Regions from separate parts of the Pseudovibrio sp. Ad46 genome, predicted to be linked through region 1. Evidence: riboswitches for the same ligand, from Rfam matches in the RefSeq annotation. Region 1 holds a riboswitch; each other region holds the start of a gene.
What was found. Region 1 has a riboswitch for thiamine pyrophosphate ahead of thiM (hydroxyethylthiazole kinase). Riboswitches for the same ligand answer to the same signal wherever they lie in the genome.
Positions count from the first base shown of each region.

Region 1 (5,483 bases):
CGTCACTTAGCTCTCACTGCTCCCTATTCAAAATGAGAAGCAGGTAGTATTTCCCGAAAGTGCCCTCAAACAAAGCCTCTTAGCGCTTTTTTTGTTTGCCTGTGTTTTCCCCTCCCCTCATCACTCTTGGCAAGGTTCACACCCATTCATTCGGTCAAAGTGGAACGGCACAAACCAGTATCCACCGCGTCAAACAGTGTTGGCAGGGGTTTCTTAACTCTCCCTCGCCAGTTTCTGATGGTGATCTTGAATATGTCGCGTGCATTTCATTCACGCCCCTCATTCAAGATCTTTATTAATGCGTATCCTCACCTGAAAACCGGAGACCACTTTTCAGGGATACGCTTGCGAAAGACTTCTTCATGCGTAACCTCATCGTATTCTCTGCTGCCCTTTTGGCTTGCATCTGGACAACTGCAGCCTTTTCTGCACCGCCAACCAGCTTCTCTCAGGCCAAGCGTCTGTTGGAGAAGCATATTTATCCATCAGAAGAGTATCGTGAGACCTTCTATTGTGGTTGCACCTACAATGGAGAAAAGCAGGTGGATGCAAACAGCTGCGGGTATACCCCGCGCAAAAACGCCAAGCGCGGCAAGCGGATTGAGTGGGAGCACATTGTTCCAGCTTCGCGTTTTGGCAAAACACGCGCCTGTTGGAGTGAAGGTGACCCCGCCTGCACCACCAAGAAGGGCAAATCCTATAAGGGCCGCCGGTGCTGCTCTAAAGTTGATGTGGATTTCAAGCGCATGGAAGCTGATCTCCATAACCTCGTTCCAGCCGTTGGTGAGTTAAACGGGGACCGCTCCAATTATCGCATGGCCGTTATCACCGGAGAAGACCGGACTTATGGCGCTTGTGATTTTGAGATTGACAGCAGCCGGAAAGTTGCCGAGCCGATGGCTGAGACCCGTGGTGATATTGCGCGGATCTATCTGTACATGCAGACCACCTATGGCATGCCTTTGACAGAGACTGAGGTCGAGATGTTCAACCAGTGGATGGCAGAGGATCCGGTCTCTGAAGACGAGCAGCTGCGTGATGCTCGCATCCTGGAAATTCAGGGCAACACCAATCCACTCATCTCAGTTGGTTTCTAACCAGGTCCTCTTTTCGCTTCCTACCGTCATAATTGTGTACCGACACATCATCTACCCTAGGGTAAGGTGTTATGACGGTGGGAGGGTACAATGGCAGTTGAAACTGAGAATCTGAAATTCCTTGTTGGTCCGAAGACAGTCCTCGATCATTTACCGGATAATCCGCTGGATGATCTTGAGGGCGAGATTATCGGGTTTATTGATGCTGCAGAGCACTCGCTCGACATAGCAATTCAAGAAATAGACAATAAACGCATAACCAACGCACTTATCAACGCAAAGCGACGCGGGGTGCGGGTGCGAGTGGTATCCGAGGCGGATTACCTGAGCGTAGATGAGCCAGCAGACGACCCGCACTCAAGCGACCCTCGTGTTGAGAACGAGGTGAACCGCCAGCTTCATGCGGCGTTGCTGCGCTCTAAGGTATGGGTTCGGACTGACTTTAACCCACGGATATTCCATCAGAAATTTATCATTCGCGATGGCAATTCTGTTCTGACCGGCTCCACAAACTTCACCGAGACCGGCACACACCGCAACCTGAACCATCTTCTCATCATCAAGAATGAGAAAGTTGCCGATATCTTTGAACGGGAATTCAGGGAGATTAAACGGGGGCGATTTGGCCGATACAGCGTTGATGAGAACGAGGCCGAGAACACACCGAAAGAAGTGATTGTTGACGACATCCGCGTGAAAGTTTGCTTTGCACCAGACCACGCACCAGAGATGGAAGTCACCAAACAGATGACAAAAGCTAAGGAACGAGTGGATTTTGCTATCTTCACCTTCTCCAAAAGCTCCGGCATTGATGATGCCATGTTGCTGCTGATGGAGGCAGGGCGAAAGGTGCGTGGTGCGCTTGATGCCCGGCAAGGCGGACAGGACTGGGCAGCCACTCAGCCTTTAGCGGAAGCTGGTGCTGATTTGCATTTCGTTCGCGGTTCAAGCCGAATTGGTAAGCTTCATCATAAGCTTATGGTAATTGATGATAGCATTATGATTGTCGGCAGCTTCAATTACACAGGCCCGGCGAACCGGTTTAATGACGAGAACATCGTCGTTTTGGGGGATTCTGTGGTGCCAACCGAGAACCAGAAACGGTTTGCGATGGCCGCTCGGCAGGAAATTGACCGGATCATCAGTGATCACGGGCAGCCAATCGTCATCAACTAAATTTGCTCAAGCATTTCGTAAAGGCGTGTATGTTTATCTTTTGGTAACCATTCAGCCAGATTTGGCGCTTACAGTTTGCGAATGGCAAATTCCCTTGATAGCGGCGAAGACTTACTCATCATCTGCAAACCAGATGTTACCGCAGCGATTGAAGACTGGATTGATCATCTGGGCTCTGAACGGCGACTGGCTGAACGGACACTGGAAGCGTATGAGCGCGACACCCGTCAGTTCCTGCGCTTCATGACCAGTTATGAAGGCGAACCGGTTGCCCTGCGGCATCTGGAGTCTTTGAAACCAAAGGACTTTCGAGCATTTCTGGCAACCCGCCGAAGGGATGGCGCACAAACGCGAACACTGGCCCGTGGCCTTGCTGGCATCCGCTCTTTCCTCTCGTTTCTGGAGGAGCGCGGTGAGGTGAATGCGGCTGGAGCTGCGGCGGTCCGTACGCCGAGACTTCCCCGCAGCCTGCCTAAGCCTATCCCCGTTGAGGAAGCCAAAGCAATTGTCAGCAGCGATCTCGCTTTTGAGGACACTCCCTGGGTTGAAGCCCGCAACGCAGCGGTGTTCACACTGCTCTATGGTTGCGGTCTCCGTATTTCTGAAGCGCTGTCTCTGACATCGGCCTCCGCGCCGAAGGAGGGGGATAAGTCGCTGAAGATTCGCGGTAAAGGCAACAAAGAACGGCTTGTTCCGGTTCTGCCAGTGGTAATTGAAGCTATTGAAGCCTACAAAAAGCAGTGCCCTTATGATCTGTCGGGCAGCTCACCGCTGTTTCGCGGCGTTCGTGGTGGCCCGCTGAATGCGCGCATGATCCAGCTGGCCATGCAAAAGATCCGCAGTGCTCTTGGTCTACCAGACACCGCAACTCCTCACGCTTTACGCCATTCGTTTGCAACTCATTTGCTCTCTGAAGGCGGGGATTTGAGGAGCATTCAGGAGCTACTGGGGCACGCAAGCCTTTCTACCACACAGATTTATACGGAAGTGAACAGTGCACAGCTGTTGGACGCTTATGACAAGGCACACCCGCGTCGTTGATAGGTTGTCCCCCTCCCTCACATCACCTTGATCTCCCTTAGCAGATCCCCTAGGTTCGTCGATGTGAAACGGGGTGCCCGACACTTGTGTTGTGGCTGAGATCATACTCGAAGAACCTGCTCTGGATAATTCCAGCGAAGGGAGCACTCACGCCGTGTTGGGGGATAGATTGTCTGGCAGTTTGCCAAGTCCCTGATACCAGCTCTCTTTCGCACAACAAGACCGAGGATAAAAATGGGTCGTGTCGAAAGCGCTTGCGCAACTCTTTCTGCAATTCGTGACAACAGTCCGCTCGTCCATAACATGACGAACATCGTGGTGGCGAACACCACAGCCAACGCCCTGCTGGCCATTGGCGCCTCCCCTGCCATGGTGGATGGCCCAGAAGAAGCCCCTGAACTTGCAAGTGTTACAGGTGCATTAGTGGTCAACGTTGGCACGGTTACCCCTGCTCAGGCAGAGGCGATGAAGCTGGCAACTGCTGCTGCCCACAAAGCTGGTCGCCCTTGGGTGCTGGACCCGGTGGCTGTTGGAGCGCTGACCTTCCGCACCAAGCTTGCTGGTGAATTGCTGGAGAATAAGCCGAGCGTCATTCGTGGCAATGCCTCTGAAATCATGGCACTTGCTGGTCAGGGTGCTGGTGGAAAAGGCGTTGATAGCACGGATAGCTCTCAGGCTGCACTGGCAGGAGCGAAAGAACTGGCGAAGCAGACGGGCGCTGTTGTTGTGGTCTCTGGTCCGGTTGATTTCATCACTGATGGTGTGCGCACTGCTGAAGTCGCCAACGGGGATAAGATGATGCCTTATGTGACCGGCCTTGGTTGCACGGCAACAGCTTTGACTGGCGCAACACTGGCTGTTTGCGATGACCCGTTTGATGCTGCTGTTGATGCAATGGTCTTTCTCGGGGTTGTTGGTGAGATTGCTGCAAAAAATTCAGCAGGACCAGCAAGCTTGCAGCTGGATATCATTAACGGCCTCTATCAGCTGAACAGCGATATCCTCAACACAACAGCACGGGTTGAAATGCATGAAACCGTTGCTTGATCTTTCCGTTTATCTGGTGCTGGGGCCGCAAGACTGCCCTGGTCAGGATCCCGTCGACATTGCAGTTGCAGCTGCACAAAACGGCGCAACTTTGATCCAGCTTAGAGACAAGACCGGCAGCACACGCGAGCAAATTGAGTTGGCAGGGCGGTTGATGCAAGCGGTGAAACCGCTGAATGTGCCGCTAATCATCAATGATCGTGTAGATGTTGCCTTAGCCGTTGATGCGGACGGTGTTCATGTTGGGCAGGATGATATGGTTGCCACGAAAGCCCGGGAGTTGATCGGCTCAGATAAGCTGCTGGGTCTTTCGGTCAGCACTCAGGATGAGCTGGATGCTGCGGACATTTCAGCCTGTGATTACCTTGGTATAGGCGCATGCTTCCCGACGAACAGTAAGGATGATGCGGCTGATATGGGTATGCAGAGCTTTGCCGGTTTAACGGTTCAATCTCAGTTGCCTGTGGTCGGAATTGGCGGAATTTCGCTTGCGAATGCTGATCAGGTGATCAAAGCTGGAGCTGATGGGATTGCAGTTATTTCAGCAATCTGTGGGGCATCCAGTCCATCCGCAGCTACACGCAAGCTTCAGGATATCGTCAAAAGCGTAAAAGACCTAGGGTGATAGGATAAAACACGCATTTACTCCTCGCAGAGCCCATCTACATTGATATATGAGAGGACTAGGCGGGGAGCTTTTAGTCATGAAACTTAGACAAACACCATTTTTGTGCATGTTTTTCTGCACGTTTGCCTTTCTTGTTTCTGCTGCTCAAGCTCAAACAGCCTGTGAAGTCCGCAAATCAGAAATGGCGGAGCTGGGGGATTGGGAAAATCCCAAAGCACGTTTGAAAGAGCTCTCTCAGATTGAAGTTGAAGGCCAATGCCTTGACGGACAGCTGGTTGTGCGTGCTCGTGCCTTCACCAGCTGCTCCCCTCGCGATTGCAAATGGGGTTGGGCTGCAGGTCAGCTTAGTTTTTCTGGCGTTCTAACGTTCCGGTTTGGTGGTTTCTTCAAAGCACAGCATATTGAGCTGCGGCCAATGGGAGAGCGTATTCAGGCATATGTCCGCACCGAAAACCATGATCCGACAATTCCGAACAAGACCCGCAGTTACATTC
Region 1 is NZ_LMCG01000005.1:290,167-295,649, reverse strand. It holds gene PsAD46_RS02930 (transglutaminase domain-containing protein) at 1-6, opposite strand, end outside; gene PsAD46_RS02925 (endonuclease) at 363-1,097, shown strand; gene PsAD46_RS02920 (phospholipase D-like domain-containing protein) at 1,188-2,273, shown strand; gene PsAD46_RS02915 (tyrosine recombinase XerC) at 2,355-3,314, shown strand; TPP riboswitch at 3,374-3,476, shown strand; gene thiM (hydroxyethylthiazole kinase) at 3,549-4,361, shown strand; gene thiE (thiamine phosphate synthase) at 4,345-4,986, shown strand; gene PsAD46_RS02900 (hypothetical protein) at 5,066-5,483, shown strand, end outside.

Region 2 (5,483 bases), on a different contig from region 1:
CTGGTTCAGAATCCATTCCAGGATTAAGTCTTGAAATGAAGCTCTGGGGGCAATGGGCAGTTAAATGGCGGACTACAATTCCGTTCTAAAAAAAGCGGTAGCTGGTTTACAAGAGAACACAGGTTCTGCACGGCGGGCAGTTTATCAACGCGCGCGGAATGCAATTGTAAAGCAACTTAAAAGTTACGACCCACCTCTGTCTCCCTCCCAGATCACTGAGGAGCAGCTGAAGCTTGAAGAGGCCATTCGTAAGGTCGAAGCGGAAGCTGCTCGTGAGTCTCTCGGGTTGGGGCGGTCTAAAACCACCCCAGCTCCAAGTGCTCCAAAACCTGCAGCTCCAGAAATCTCTGCTGCATCTTCACCTGCTGGCGATACGCCTAAGGCAGGTACAAAGGCCGATACTCCAGCGCGCGATGAGCCAAAAGCACCTGCTGCTAAAGCAGACGTGTTTAAAGAGGCGGTTCGTGCCGCGCAGGATCTCGGCAACGCCGCTCATCAGGCCAATCAGATGGCGCGTGATCAGCTGCCTGAATCTGCCAGCGAGCGCAAAGAGCCTGACCTTGGCTCTATGGATGACAAAGAGACGGGTGAACCTGCTGCGTCTCTGCCAACCAAAGGTGCTGTTGAGACGAGCGCAGAAGAGCGCTCCTGGGTGCCGGGTGAGGCACGTCGCACTAAGCTGGAAACAAAAGGTAAGTCGCGTCCTGAGATCGATGAGCCTGCCAAGGTTAAGCCAAAGACGAGCCGTAAACCTGCTTCCTCCCGCAAGCCAGCCGTTGCGCAGCGCGTTGGTGATGCGATTGAGCAGGAAGAAGGGCTGAAGCCTTCCAACACATCGGGTATTGTCGGCATCATTGTGGTCATACTGATAATCTTGGGCGTTACCGCAGGTGTCTATAGTCTGCGCGATGTTATTCTCTCTTTGGTTCTTCCAGTTGAAACCGGTGAGACTGTTGCGCCAGAGAGCGCACCTTCGAATGAAGATGAGCCGCTTCGGGTTCAGCCGGAACGCACGCCGAAGAAGAACACTGACCGCTTGTTGCCATCTGATGAAGGGGCAAAGGTTTCTCCGGATGCGACACGGGTTCAGACGACCCGGATTACCCGGAATTCATCCAGCGCTGCGCCAACCGAGACAACAACTGAGCCTCCAGTCGTGCGTGTGGTTGAAACTCCAGCAGCACCGGCAGAAGACACATCTTCTGAGCAGGTTTTGCCGGTGACGGAACCTGCTCAGCAAAGTACTGCAGTTGAGACCAATTCTGTTCCGCCAGCTGAAACCATTGGAACGGAAGCTGCGGTTTCTCCTGTTGCACAACAGAGCATACTTTACGAAGAGGCTTTGACGCCGGGTGCAGCAGGTTCTGCATCACGCGGGAACGTTGTTTGGTCATTGGATGAAGCTAATGGCGATTCTGTCATCAAGGCTGTTGCTACGCTGCCATCTCGTAACTTCTCTGTTGAGATGACGTTGAAGCCGAATAGCGATCAATCTTTGCCAGCCAGCCATCTGCTTGAGCTGAACTTCATCTTCCCAGAAGGGTTTGATGGCAAAGGTGTTGAGAAGGTGCCTGGCCTGATCCTGAAGAAGACAGAGTCCGAAGCAGGTGACCCGCTTGATGGTGCTGCCGTGAAGGTTTCTGACACTCTCTTCTGGATTGCGCTGTCTGACAGTGATGATGAAAAAGCGAAGAACCTGAAGCGTCTTGCTGAGCGTGAGTGGATTGATGTTCCACTGCTGTACAACAGCGGTCGCCGTGCAATGTTGACCTTTGAAAAAGGCACAACCGGCAACAAAGTTATCGCACAGGCAATCAAGAGCTGGAAGTAATCTAGTTTCAGCTGTTTAGCTTAGATTTCAAAGGCCTTGGCTCTCTTTGGGCTGAGGCCTTTTTCATTATGCAGTCGTCCATCAGAGTAAAATCTGCTTGCATCCTTCAGCAGAAACGCGCATGTTCCTTGCTATTCCGAGGGGTGCTTTTCTTTCGAAAAGCTGAGATTGCGATGAGCTAAACCCTTTGAACCTGATCCGGGTAATGCCGGCGAAGGGACGGGACCTGAGCCATTCTTCCCGGATCTCCATGTTTGCATTTTGCTGTAACGGGAGCTCCTGTGCTGAAAACATCCCAGAGAGCTAATGTAGCTCCGTTCTTCCGCCTGTTTGTGATGCCCAATACCATTGTTGGGAGTCTGCATGCTGAAGCGAGCTTTGAAACGAATTCTCCGAAGTCTTTTCGGGATTTTGCTTTTTATCGCCATTTGGGAAAGTGTGGTTCGGATTGGAGAGTTTCCTCCGTTTCTCTTGCCAGGTCCGGCGGCGGTTTTTTCCGCTTTTCTCAATCAGGGCGTCTTTCTGCTGCATCATGCAGGCATTACCGCTTGGGAGACTGTTCTCGGTTTTCTCTTTGGTGTGAGCGCTGGAGCTTCGCTGGCTGTTTTGCTGGCAGTGTCTCCTCGGATACGCCTGTTTCTGCTGCCTCCGATTGCAGCGACCCAATCTCTTCCTGTGTTTGCAATTGCACCGCTTCTGGTGCTGTGGTTCGGCTTTGGGCTCGCCTCCAAGGTTGTGATGGCCGTGATTGTGATCTTCTTTTCTGTGACCTCGACCTTCTTCGATGGTTTGCGCAGGACTGATCAATCACTGCTCGACCTTGGCAAGCTGCACGGTCTGAACCGCTGGCAAACACTTCGCTACATTCGCATTCCAGCCGCCTTGCCATCTCTGGCTTCTGGTATGCGCATTGCAGCGGTGTTCGCTCCTATTGGGGCGGTGGTTGGAGAGTGGGTTGGTGCAAAAGGGGGACTAGCTTTCATCATGTTGCAATCCAATGCACGCATGCAAACAGCGACGATGTTTGCGGCGTTGATTTTGCTTGCGGTGATGGTGTTGAGCCTGAGGGCAGTTGTTGAGTTCGCCACTTCTCGGATGATCTATTGGCAGAAAGAGATCTAGGTCTCAGAGTATGAGGACGTAACCTTATGAAAAAACTAGGTATGCTGTTTGGTGCGGCAATGCTTGCGAGCACGCTTCAAGTGCAAGCAGCGGACAAGCTGACTGTGTTGCTGGATTGGTTTGCGAATCCAGACCATGCACCAATCGTGGTTGCCAAGGCACGGGGTTTCTTTGAAAATGAGGGCCTTGATGTTGAGCTGATTGAGCCTGCTGATCCTTCCATGCCACCAAAGCTTGTTGCAGCAGGGCAGGGTGATATTGCGGTTTCCTATCAGCAGACGTTGCACCCTCAGATTGATGAGGGCATGCCGTTGATGCGGATCGGGACGCTGGTCTCTACACCTCTGAACACGCTAATTGTTTTGGAAAACGGACCGATCAAGGAGATTGCAGACCTGAAAGGCAAGCGTATTGGTTATTCCACATCCGGGTTTGAGAACGCCATGCTTGGGAAGATGCTTTCCAATGCAGGTCTAAGTTCTGATGATGTGGAGCTGATCAACGTAAACTTCTCGCTCTCACCATCTTTGATGGCTGGGCAGGTTGATGCGGTGATTGGTGGTTATCGTAACTTCGAGCTGAACCAGATGGAGATTGAAGGTGCGAAAGGTCGCGCGTTTTATCCTGAAGAGAACGGTGTGCCTGTCTATGATGAGCTGATTTATGTGGCTCACAAAGACAAGCTGGATGATCCGCGTTTGAAGAAGTTCATCAATGCGATTGAGGCAGCTACCGTTTATCTGCTTAATAATCCGCAGGACTCCTGGAAGAGCTTCCTTGAGATCTATCCAAATCTGGATGATGAGCTGAACAAGCGTGCCTGGGCGGATACTCTGCCGCGTTTTGCCAGCCGTCCAGCTGCTTTGGACAATGGTCGCTATGAACGGTTTGCAAATTTTCTGATTGAGCAGGGGCTCATTAAAACAGCGCCTCCAGTTGAAACCTACGCGGTTGAACTGCGCTAACCGGTATAGGTCTAAACTAAAATTTGAGCCTCCGAGTTTCGGGGGCTCTTTTTATTTGCAGGCCAAATGCCGTTATTGCGCTGCATCCTTGACCGCTTCGTGTTGAGCCAGATCGCTAAGGATGTATTTCTCAAAAGCAGCATAGATGGTGTTGTACTCGCCCTCAGAGAGTGATTTGCATTCATCTACCAGTGTCAGGGCTTTCTTCTTGTCATTCTCCTCAAACAGCGCGAAGACCATGTTGCAGTGGACGTTCTTGAGCTTGAGGAAGTTTTCTGAGAAGGCGAGCGACGGATCACCTAGCAACGCAAACGAACGCATCTGGTAACGGCTGGTTTTGACTGGAATTGTCTCCAAAGCTGCCAGTTCAGGCATCTGACCGCGTGTGGTTTCGCACATAAGAACGCTATGACCGGCATCTTTGCAATGACGGGCTAAATCTTCTGCTAAATCAACGCATTTACCGAGCGGGGCGTACCTGAAATGACGCCGTGTACCTGTTTCGCCAAGCGTTGCCAGGCCGGTTGAGATGCCGATATCGATTGTGACCGCGTGGTCCTTCATATTTTTCTGGTTGAAGTTGAACCGGTCCTTGAGATTGAAGCGCTTCATTTGCTTCTGCATTTCAATCGCTGTTCGACCGGCATGAGCAGCGTGGAATGGATCATCGAGCGGCGCGTTCCAGTAAGCGTTCAAGCCGGATGTGCTCAGCGTGTTCAGTGTACCATCGTGGATATGCACTTCATCGAGATGAGCTGTTTGGAAGCCGTTGGAGAAGCCTGCGAGATCCTGAGGAGACAAACCCTCATAATACCGGTGAAAGTGCCTCAAACGTGTCGAGAGGCTCGTGATTTCACGTTGCTGACCCTCAAGAGGGAGTTGCTCTGACTTCGCGAGTACTTTTTGCATTTGTTTGGGAGAAAGAATTCCTGCAAATCGTTCAGTTGTTTGGTTTCTGTGACTCTTGAATGTCACACGCCGGATTGTGCAGGAGAAAGCGAATATCAGCAGGACAACGAAGGATGGGAAGAATGGCTCAAGGACGGTGTTTTGCAGAGCGAATTGGTGGAATGCAACTCCGTTGATGACCAAGACAGCGACGCCTGTAAGTGACAGACTTAACCAGAAACCTTGCGTGGCGGATATGATCGCAATGGCGATGCCAAATCCGATTAGTGCCAGGATTTCAGCATATTGTGCCCAGGTGGATACATTGAGGAAGTTGCCAGACTGAAGTGTTTGCAGTGCCTGTGCATGTCGTTCTGAACTTCTGTCCTGAGTGCCTATGACGAACTGACTTCCAGAAGCTGGTGGCCAGAGTTTGGAGGATACTCTGTTCTTTAAGACATCGCTCGCCGCAAGGATGAAATTGCTGGCATTGTTTGTTTTGAACACCAGCATTTCCGTCTCTTCAGTGACAGGAATTTGGATATCAGTGCTTTTTAGCTGATAGCCATCTTCTGCTTGCGTGACTTGGAACGGTTGCGTGTTTGTCTGATTGGACAGGCTCCATGCCGCTAATGCGAGAGATGGCAACTGCGCTGTGTCGCTTTGGAGTTGAAGTG
Region 2 is NZ_LMCG01000081.1:43,847-49,329, reverse strand. It holds gene PsAD46_RS25510 (adenylosuccinate synthase) at 1-27, shown strand, start outside; gene PsAD46_RS25505 (hypothetical protein) at 65-1,831, shown strand; TPP riboswitch at 1,961-2,068, shown strand; gene PsAD46_RS25500 (ABC transporter permease) at 2,195-2,953, shown strand; gene PsAD46_RS25495 (ABC transporter substrate-binding protein) at 2,980-3,918, shown strand; gene PsAD46_RS25490 (CHASE2 domain-containing protein) at 3,991-5,483, opposite strand, start outside.
Region 2: another riboswitch for thiamine pyrophosphate. It lies ahead of PsAD46_RS25500 (ABC transporter permease); the one in region 1 lies ahead of thiM (hydroxyethylthiazole kinase).

Region 3 (5,483 bases), on a different contig from region 1:
CACAGGCTGAGGCCAGGATCGCCATGAAGCTGTAGATGCTCATTTCCGCGCCGGTGCCGGGCTGGACGATGACCATCACCCCGATGAAGCCAAGGATAGTCGCCGAAATTCGGTGAATGCCGATAACTTCTTTCAGGAAGAAAACTGCAAAGATCGTGATGAAAAACGTGCGTGCAAAACCAATTACTGTGCTTTCAGCAAGAGGTAGGTGAATGACTGCGGTGAAGCCGAAATACATTGCAGAGGACGCAAGCAGGATGCGGCCCAGGTGAAGCAGTGGAGCCTGTGTTTTGAGCGAACCCGGAAATCCTTTGATAATGATCGGTGCTGAGATCACCAGCATGAAAAACTGGCGCAGCATAAGGATTTGAGTAACGTGTAAGCGGTCGCCGAGCAGCTTGATGATGGTGCTCATGACGGCCATAAGGAATGTTGCCAGAAGGGCCCAGCAGATGCCGCGTGTGTTATTGGACAGGCTTTGCCATTTTGCGGAAAACCTTGTTTTTAACGCAGCAGATGATGAGCTGCCTTCAGGCTCTGCTGAAGGAACAGGCATGTAACTGCTTTCGAAGCTGCCTTGATACGATCAAAACGACCAGACCCGATGTCTGGTGCAAAATGGTGTGCGCCAGGGGGCGGACAACGTAACAAAGATCAGATGGGTGTATGGCTTAAATAACCTAATGTTTGCGGTTTGGTCAAATTCTAAAACAAATTTTAGCTTGAGAGTTTCGACAGTAAGCACGAAGCTGCCGACAACTTAGAGCTCTAAGTACCCTTCCGTAATTTGCTCTAAATAATGCGGTAATGACCTTAAGTCACTCTGGAAAATACACCTCTGTGGTGAACCAGAAAACACTTGCAGCCTGAGAAAAGCACTGTACGTTCTCTGCTGATACGTAAAAAGCTGTATTGGGAGGTGCGGTGTTGGGTCGCTCTCCAGATTTTTGAGGTTTTCATGAATCAGGTTGCTACACCGAAGTTTGGAATTGGTGCTCCCGTTCGCCGAAAAGAAGATGCTGCCTTTATTTCTGGCAAGGGCCATTACACGGATGACCTGAAGGTGGCTGGTGCAGCACATGCCGTTGTTTTGCGGTCTCCTCTCGCGTTTGCCAAGTTCACCTTAGAGGGAGTGGATGAAGCACGGGCTATGGATGGTGTGCAGCTTATTCTGACTGCTGCGGATCTTGAAGGAACGAACTCTATCCCATGTAAAGCAGTGCTTCGGCAGCTGGATGGGACGAAGCACTGGGTGCCTCATCGTGAAGTTCTTTGCTCTGATACAGCCCGGTTTGTTGGTGATGCTCTTGCGTTTGTTGTTGCCGATACGGTGGAGCAAGCGCGGGCTGCGATGGAGGCGATTGAGGTTGACTACGAGGATGTTGATCCGGCAATCGGAACTGAAGCAGCCTTAGAAGACGGCGCTCCGCTTGTGTGGCCTGAGCATGGGTCTAATGAGGCCTTTCACATTGGTATGGGTAACAAGGAGGCGATGGAAGAGGCCTTCCAGAAGGCGCATCATGTTACCAAGATCAAGGTGATCAACAACCGTCTGGTGTCCAATGCGATTGAGCCGCGAGCTTGTATTGGCGAGTTTGATGGTGAGAGCGGCAGGTATACGCTGACCACTGGAACGCAGGGCGGTCATGGGATGCGTGATCTGATTGCCAAGAACATACTCAACGTCGACCCTAAAGATATCCGCGTTGTGACACCTGATGTGGGTGGTGGTTTTGGAACCAAGATGTTCACCTATCTTGAATACCCACTTTGCCTGATTGCCGCGAAACGTCTTGGTCATCCCGTGAAATGGCTTCAGGAGCGTACTGAGCACTTCATGTCTGATGCGCATGGCCGGGATAATGTATCCACGGCTGAGCTTGCGCTTGATGAAAACGGTAAGATGATCGGCCTCAAAGTGCATGTGCTTGCAAACATGGGCGCTTATCTGCACGAATTTGGCCCAGGCATTCCGCAGATCGGTATCACCATGACCCCCGGTCTTTACGATATCCCCGCAACGTGGGTGGAAGCGACAGGCGTTTATACCAATACAGTGCCGGTGGATGCGTTCCGAGGGGCAGGGCGTCCGGAAGCGCTTTATCTGATGGAACGACTGGCAGACAAAGCTGCGCATGAGATGGGTATGGATCCGGCGAAGTTTCGTCGTCAAAGTTTTATCCCCGATGCAGCTCTGCCTTATACGACAGCGCTTGGCCGCATGTATGATACGGGTTCCTTTGGAACTCATCTTACCAAGGCGCTCGATGAGATCCATTATTCAACGTTTGCAGAGCGTGAAGCGGAGAGCCGTGCGAAAGGGCTATACCGTGGTGTTGGGCTATCGACTTATGTGGAGGCGTGTGCCTTTGCCGGTGGTGAGGAAGCTAAGCTTGAGCTGAACACGAACGGCAGCGTTACTTTGCTGATTGGAACGCAGAGCAACGGTCAGGGTCACGCCACCGCTTATGGCCAAGTTATTGCAGAACATCTTGGTTTGCAGCTTGATCAGGTTGAGATGGTGCAGGGAGATACGGACCGTGTTGCGACTGGTGGTGGTACCGGTGGATCGCGGTCCATTCCGATTGGAATGCCATCTGTGAAAGCGGCTTCTGAAACGCTGGTGAAGAAGATCAAAGAGATCGCCAGTGAGAAGCTTGAGGTTGGTGTTGGGGATCTGACGTTGGAAGACGGGCAGGTGCGCGTGGTTGGTACCGACCAACAAGTCAGCCTTGTTGATGTGGCTGGTTCGCAACCGGAGACCTTGAGTGCAGCGGAAAAAGTCATGCAGGATGAATGTACTTATCCCAATGGCACGCATGTGTGTGAGGTGGAGATTGATCCGGAAACGGGCAAGACGGACGTGGTCAGTTATGTGATCGTGGATGATTTTGGCGTGACGGTGAATCCGATGCTTTTGGCTGGTCAGGTGCATGGTGGTGCGGGCCAGGCGATTTCGCAGGCGCTGTGTGAGAACACGGTTTATGATGAAACCGGGCAGCTGCTGTCAGCATCCTTCATGGACTATCATGTTGCACGTGCTGATGATTTGCCAAATTTCGACTTCTCGACGAGCAATGTTCCTTCCACGACAAATGCGATGGGCATCAAAGGGGCTGGTGAGGCTGGTTCTATTGGAGCGGCGCCGGCGGTGATGAATGCTGTGCAGTATGCGTTGCGCAAGAATGCAGGTGTCGAGCATATAGATATGCCCGCGACGCCGGTTGCTGTCTGGAGTGCTATTCAGGACGCTCAGAATTAAGCTATCAAGATCGTAAAGCTTGAAAAGAGATTGTGCAGGCGGGCTGGTGTCCCGCCTGTTTTCGTAGGTATCAGAACGCTTTGAAGGTGATGATGGTTCTGGTATCCTGGATGCCTTCGAAGACCTGAACCTTGTTTGCAACGAAGTGTCCGATGTCTTCGTTATCATCGATGTAGAATTTGGCCAGCAGGTCGAAATCCCCGGAGGTGGAGTAGATCTCGGAGGCGACTTCCGCGTCTGCGATGGCGTTGGCAACCTGATAGGTTTTTCCGAGCTGGCATTTGATCTGTACAAAGAACGGAATCATAAATCTGCTATCCTTCTGTCCCGAAAGGCTGATTTGTCTTTCAGGGATGCGCTCAAATTTGAGTTTGCGTTGTTTTGTGAGCATTTTGCGTTGAAGCTGCGTTTTTTTGCAAGCTTTTGCGTTTTTTAAGCGAAATCTACCCCCAGTTGCCTTTTGTCGCTGCCTCTCGTTTCCGCTTGCAGTTCGCTCTCTTGTTTGCTAGCAAAAAATTCTAACCAATGGGGGTGCTCGGAAGTGACTGACGGGCTGAGAGGCGCAAAGCCAACTCCTAGAACCTGATCCGGATTGTGCCGGCGGAGGGAATTGGGATGAGTACCAAGGTAATCGTTCCCGCCGTAATCTATAGGGGAGCGAAAACAAATGTCCTACACAAATGAAAATCTCTGGGAAGTCTTTGAGAGCGTGCGTGAGCGTGGTGTTCGGGTTCATTGCCTGACGAACTCTGTTGCGCAGAGCCTTACCGCGAACATCATGTTGGCTTGTAACATTGTGCCGTCTATGACAGCAGCCCATGATGAAATTCCTGCATTCATCGAGAGTGTTGACGGGTTGCTCCTCAATCTTGGTACGCTGGATGGAAAGCGGCGGCATGGTATTCGGCTTGGGCTTGAAGGGGCTGCCAAAAAATCTATGCCCGTGGTGCTGGACCCGGTTAAAGTAGATCGCTCAGACATTCGCATGGAGTTTGCGAAAGATATTTTGAAAGAGAATGTTTCGATCCTCAAAGCAAACATGACTGAGAGCGCTGGGCTGAGTGGAGCTGTCACCGAGAACACACTGATTGTGCGCACCGGTATTGAAGACGCTGTGTTTGGCCGGGAGACGACCTATACCGTGGGCAATGGGCATGCTTATATGGACAAGGTGACTGGCATTGGCTGTGCGCTGGGCGGTGTGCTGGCTGGTTTCGCCGCTACCGAGCCAGATAAGGAACTTGCCGTGCTTGCTGCACTTGCTGTCTATGGTGTATGCGGCGAGATTGCCGCAGAGCAGGCGAACGGACCGGGAAGCTTCACTCCAGCTTTCATCGATACCCTTTATGGCTTGAAGGCTGACCAGTTCAACGAGCGTCTCAAGCTCGAAACAATGAATAATAAAGGTGGGGTATTGGCCTAATGAGTGCGATTGCAGTCACAATTGCAGGGTCGGATTCCGGTGGTGGTGCCGGAATTCAAGCAGACCTGAAGGCCTTTTCGGCTCGTGGGGTCTATGGGGCCAGTGTCATCACTGCACTGACGGCCCAAAATACCAAAGGTGTGACAGGTATTCATGATGTGCCGCCAGCATTTGTGGCAGAGCAGATGGATGCTGTTTTTTCTGACCTGAAGGTGGATGCCGTGAAAATCGGCATGCTTTCACAGCCAGAGATTATCGCTGTTATTGCCACAAAGCTGGCGGAATATAATGTTAAGCGCGTCATCCTTGATCCGGTGATGGTTGCAACTTCTGGTGATGTTTTGTTGCAAAACTCCGCCGTTTCGGTCCTGAAGCAGAAGCTGTTTCCCATGGCGGCGTTGATTACGCCGAACATGCAGGAAGCGGCCTTTTTGCTGGACCAGCCGGTAGCCGAAACCCGTGAAGACATGCACAGACAAGCGTTACTGCTGCTGGACATGGGTGCTAACGGGGTTCTGCTGAAAGGCGGACACGGATCTGATGATACCTGTGATGATCTCTTCCTCTCCCGTGATGTGGAGAGGTGGTATACGGCGCCAAGACATAAAACGCAGAATACACATGGGACTGGCTGTACCTTGTCCTCTGCGATTGCAGCGGAACTGGCCAAGGGGTTGGAGCTGCAAGATGCCATTGGTGAAGCGAAAGAATATATTAGTCAGGCGATTAAAGCTGCGGATACGCTTGACGTAGGCGAGGGACATGGGCCTGTGCACCATTTCCATGAATTCTGGTCTG
Region 3 is NZ_LMCG01000079.1:230,764-236,246, reverse strand. It holds gene PsAD46_RS23275 (DMT family transporter) at 1-556, opposite strand, end outside; gene PsAD46_RS23270 (xanthine dehydrogenase family protein molybdopterin-binding subunit) at 959-3,262, shown strand; gene PsAD46_RS23265 (Lrp/AsnC ligand binding domain-containing protein) at 3,333-3,569, opposite strand; TPP riboswitch at 3,780-3,888, shown strand; gene PsAD46_RS23260 (hydroxyethylthiazole kinase) at 3,930-4,685, shown strand; gene thiD (bifunctional hydroxymethylpyrimidine kinase/phosphomethylpyrimidine kinase) at 4,685-5,483, shown strand, end outside.
Region 3: another riboswitch for thiamine pyrophosphate. It lies ahead of PsAD46_RS23260 (hydroxyethylthiazole kinase); the one in region 1 lies ahead of thiM (hydroxyethylthiazole kinase).

Region 4 (5,483 bases), on a different contig from region 1:
CATATCAGCCAGTCCAACTCGTGAAAGAGCGGCTTTGACTTGCTCTTGCTCTGCCATTGAGAGCTTTCCGTCAGGCCGCAAACCGAGGGCTGCGTTTTGAGTAGCGGTTAAGTGCGGAAACAGATTACCATCCTGAAACAGCATGGCGATTGGGCGTTTTCCCGGAGCCTGCCTGGTGAGCTCTTGTTCCTTCCAGAAAATGCGTCCTTGCGATAATTCACGGAACCCGGCAATAGCCTCAAGCAGGGTTGATTTTCCTGCGCCTGATGGGCCAATAACGGCAACGCTGCTGCCAGCTTCAACATGCAAGTTGGCCTGCAATTGGAAACGGCCATTTGCAATGAGACAAGAGCTAAGCTTCAGCATGCCAGCGACCTCCCCGGTCTAAAATCCAGAACAGTGCCATTGAAAGCACAAGCAGTAAAAGAGCTCCGCCGGCTGCTGCCTGCATTTTGTATGCCCCCATCAAGCGGTAAATCTGTAAAGGCAGCGTTGCAATTTCCGGATCTGCAAACAAGGCAATCACGCCAAGGTCTCCCATGGAAAGTGCCGCAGCAAGCCCCGCAGCAAACCCAATCTGTGGCCGCATACGTGGAATGAGGACACGTGAGAAGAACACCCAGCCTTCCATATTCAGCGACAAGGCCAACCGTCCATGACGTGAAACCGTATCTCGCGCAGCTGGCACAAGAATGCGAAGTGCAAACGGCAATGCCATCGCCGCATTAACGAGTGCCGTCACAGGAAGAGCAAGGTCTGACGGGTTTGCCCATGGACGTATAATGATAAACATGCCCGTTCCAATCACCAGCGGGGATGCCGCTAATCCCAGAATTCCAGCAAGTTCAACCACACTATGCCGGCGAACGGCGATTGCAGCTGCCATAGGCAACGCGAACAGCAACAAGATTACCGTGCTGGCTACGGCGACAGCAACAGAAACGAGTGCCGCCTTCAACACAATAAACGGTACCAGAAACAGACCACTTAGCCCTGACAGAACAACGGCACTGAGCGGCAAAAGCAAAAACAGTGTTGCAAGTGAAATCCAGAGGATGTCTGCAACAGGTGCACCGCCATCCCAGCGCTGGATCGCTCTGTCCAGTCCTGCACCAAACCCTTCACCGCGTGAAAGCTTCAGTGCCGCAAAGGCAGCAGCAGCGGTAAGCGTGAGTTGCAATGCAGAAAGCAGCGCGGCACGGCCAAGATCAAAATCGTATGTAAAAGCCTGGTAGATCGCCAGCTCAATAGTTGTCGCCCGTGGCCCACCACCAAGTGTCAGAGCAACAGCAAAGCTTGTCAGGCAGATTGCAAAGATCACAGCCAATGCACCGGGCAAGATGCGCGCAAGCATGGGGAGTTCAATCAGCCGAAACAGGGCTTTTCCATCACACCCAAGTTGCGCTGCAAGGCGAAAGCGCTCTGAGGGAACCTCTTGCCACCCCTGCAAGATCAATCGGGTTGCCAGCGGAAGGTTGAAGAAAACATGAGCCAGCACAACACCGTGGAGGCCATAGATGCGAATGGGTGAAGCACCAAAATAAACAAGCACATCAGATATCCAGCCCGCACGGCCAAACACCTGTAGCAACCCAAGAATGGCAACGATAACTGGTAGAATGAAGGGGGCACCAAGCAGGGCAATAAGCAAACTGCGGCCCGGAAACCGCCGTCGCGCCAGCGCGCGCGCAACCGGCACAGCCAGTGCAACACTGATCACGGCAGAAAGCACAGCCTGCGTAAGCGTAAACTTGAGAGCGGCCCAATCGGAAGAGGAAAAGCCGTGACCCGCTTCGGTTCGCAGAGCAACCGCGGCCAACGTGCCAAGTATGAGTGCCGCGACAAGAAATGCCGCGGCAACACCGGGAAGCGAACTTACTGGCTGAGCGCTTCTAGCCATTCCGGCAGAGCCTCACGTCTTGCAGCAGCAGCTTCTTCAGGCTTAAAGAACAAAGCTTTTTCAGGCACCTGCAGTGTGTCAAAGCCCGCAGGCAAGCCACCTTTTGGGGTCACAGCTGGATACATCCAGTTGGTTGTTGGAATGATTGTCTGGAAAGCATCTGAAACCATGAAGTTCAGGAACTTGTCTGCCAACTCTGGCTGATCAGTCCCGGCAAGCTTTGCCGCTACTTCAACCTGCATGTAATGGCCTTCTTCAAACGCGGCAGTGGTCTTGCTGTTATCTTCCTCGGCAATCAGGTGGTAAGCCGGAGACGTGGTGTAACTGAGCACCATGTCCGCTTCCCCATCAAGGAAAAGACCGTAGGCTTCAGACCAGCCTTTTGTAACCGTCACGATGTTATCGGAAAGATCCGCCCAAACATCAGCAGCTTCGTCTCCGTAAGCCGCTTTCACCCAAAGCAACAGCCCGAGGCCGGGGGTAGAGGAGCGTGGATCCTGAATAAGGATCTTGGCATCACTCTTCGCAAGCTCGCGGAAGTTGGTTGGTACGGTTTCGCCAGCCTTGTGTACGAAGGCAAAGTAGCCCCAATCGTACGGCACAAAGGTTTCGTCAGCCCACTCCACTGGCAGTGTATATTGGGCTTCAACAGCGTGTGGTGCAAACAAGCCAGTTTTCTTGGCGGTCTCTACCAGATTGGTGTCCAGACCCAGCACCACATCGGCATCTGAGTTTTTACCTTCAAGACGAATGCGGGAAAGCAGTGCTGCGCCATCTTCGACGCCAACAAGTTTTAGGTCACAGTCACATACAGCCTCAAACGCTTCTTCCACTTTTGGGCCTGGGCCCCAGTCAGAAACGAAGCTGTCGTATGTGTAAACTGTCAGTTGAGGCTTCTCAGCAGCCATCGCTGATGTTGCAGTGAGTAATCCCGCAGCAATTAACAGATGTTTCAAGTCATCCTCCATTGCGGCGAGAGGGCAAGGATGGGTGAAACCGGTACCCTTCCCTCCGCCGGTTCTAGCCGGTTCAGGTTCAACGGGTTCGCCACTAAAGCATCTCAGCACGACAAATACGCGCACCCCGAGGTCAAGCGGTTCTTAACCGGAAAAACACAGAAGCGCAACTGGATATAGCTGGGATGGAGAGGGCACCTGTAGGGAGTTGCAAGAAGAAGCCCGGGCAGTTCCCTGCCCGGACTGGTCGCATTTATTAGGCTGTCAGGTCGAAGCGGTCGGCGTTCATGACCTTGGTCCATGTTGCCACGAAGTCGCGAACGAACTTTTCGTGGTTGTCATCCTGAGCATACACTTCAGCATAAGCGCGCAGGACTGAATTGGAGCCAAACACAAGGTCAGCACTGGTTGCAGTCCACTTAGGCTTGCCAGATTTGCGGTCGCGGATCTCATAGGTGCCATCTTTGAGTGGATGCCAGCTGTTGTCCATATCGGTCAGGTTGACGAAGAAGTCCGTTGTCAGCTGACCTTCGCGGTCCGTGAAGACACCATGCTTTGAACCGCCATAATTGGCACCAAGAACGCGCAGGCCACCAACAAGTGCAGTCATTTCCCAGCCAGTGAGACGGAGGAGCTGAGCACGATCCAGCATCATCTCTTCCGGGCTAACAGCGTACTCTTGCTTCTGCCAGTTACGGAAGCCATCAGAAATAGGCTCCAATACAGAGAAGGATGTCGCGTCTGTCATCGCATCTGTTGCATCACCGCGACCAGAAGCAAATGGAACTTCCACGTTGAAACCAGCTGCCTTGATGGCATTTTCTACACCAACGTTGCCTGCCAGCACGATCACATCTGCGACTGAGGCTCCTGTCTGCGCTGCAATTGGTTCAAGCACAGCCAGAACTTTGGCAAGCCGGTCTGGCTCATTGCCAACCCAATCCTTTTGGGGAGCAAGGCGGATGCGAGCACCGTTGGCACCACCGCGCATATCAGAACCGCGATAGGTACGTGCGCTGTCCCAGGCGGTTTTGATCAGATCTTCATTGCTCAAACCACTTGCTGAGATTTTTGCTTTCACAGCAGCAACATCATAGTTGGTGCTGCCTGCTGGAACAGGATCCTGCCAGATGAGCTCTTCTTTCGGTACATCCGGGCCAAGATAGTTTGCCTTCGGTCCCATGTCGCGGTGGGTCAACTTGAACCACGCACGTGCAAAGGTATCTCTGAAATATTCAGGATCTGCGATGAACTTCTGACAGTATTCGTTGTAGATCGGATCAACCTTCATTGCCATATCCGCATCAGTCATGATTGGATTATGACGAACGGACGGGTCGGTTGGATCGATAGGCTTGTCTTCTTCCTTGATGGAGACGGGTTCCCATTGCCACGCGCCAGCGGGAGATTTTACCTGCTCCCATTCATGGCCGAACAGCATATCGAAAAAGCCCATATCGAACGTGGTTGGGTGTGTGGTCCACGCCCCCTCGATGCCAGAGGTGAAGGCATTCGTTGCCTTGCCATCCTGTCCGGGGTTAGACCAGCCAAAGCCCTGCTCTTCAAGACCAGCGGCTTCCGGTGCGACACCGATGTTATCGACGGCACCGCGTCCATGGGTTTTACCAACGGTGTGACCACCGCACGTCAGCGCAGCAGTTTCCTCGTCATTCATTGCCATACGAGCAAAGGTTTCGCGGATCTGATCAGCTGTTTTTTGCGGACCGGGAACGCCATTCACGCCTTCCGGGTTCACGTAGATCAAACCCATATGGGTTGCTGCAAGCGGGTTTTCGAGCGTTGAAGGGTCATCCAGATCGTCATAGCGCTCTTCACTGCGCGCAAGCCATTCTTTCTCAGATCCCCAATAGGTGTCGATCTCCGGACCCCAGATATCCTCACGGCCAAACCCGAAGCCAAAGGTTTTCAAGCCCATGGAGTCATAGGCAATAGTACCTGCTAGAATAATCAGATCAGCCCAGGAGAGAGCGTTGCCGTACTTTTTCTTGATAGGCCAAAGCAAACGGCGGGCTTTATCTAGGCTTGCGTTATCAGGCCAGGAGTTAAGCGGAGCGAAACGAATGTTGCCGGAACCGCCGCCACCGCGACCATCTGCCAGACGATAAGAGCCAGCTGTGTGCCACGAAAGGCGGATCATCAGGCCACCATAATGACCCCAATCCGCTGGCCACCAGTCCTGACTGTCGGTCATGAGCGCATGAACGTCTGCCTTCACCGCTTCAAAGTCGAGTGATTTGACAGCATCATGATATTTGAATCCTGGGTCCATCGGGTTGGTACGCGCACCATGTTGATGGAGGATGTCGAGATTCAAAGCATCAGGCCACCATCGGGTAACCGGCTTATCCATCGATGTATTCGCGCCATGTACCACCGGACAAACACCGGCTGTCTTGACATCGTTACCGTGCATTGCTGTCTCCACTATCTCATTTGGCTCTTGCTGGTTTTGACGTAGCGTTTACCTTAAGCGGTGAGACGAAACGATGCATCCAGCAAATTCTAGACTGAATATAGGTCGCCAAACACATTAAGTGAAATTGCATCTTCTGCGCATATCGATAAGTTTTTCTTATCGTATAAATTTGAAGGTAAACGAAGGTGCT
Region 4 is NZ_LMCG01000041.1:38,407-43,889, reverse strand. It holds gene PsAD46_RS09400 (ATP-binding cassette domain-containing protein) at 1-366, opposite strand, end outside; gene PsAD46_RS09395 (ABC transporter permease subunit) at 353-1,900, opposite strand; gene thiB (thiamine ABC transporter substrate binding subunit) at 1,876-2,856, opposite strand; TPP riboswitch at 2,890-2,996, opposite strand; gene katG (catalase/peroxidase HPI) at 3,113-5,290, opposite strand.
Region 4: another riboswitch for thiamine pyrophosphate. It lies ahead of thiB (thiamine ABC transporter substrate binding subunit); the one in region 1 lies ahead of thiM (hydroxyethylthiazole kinase).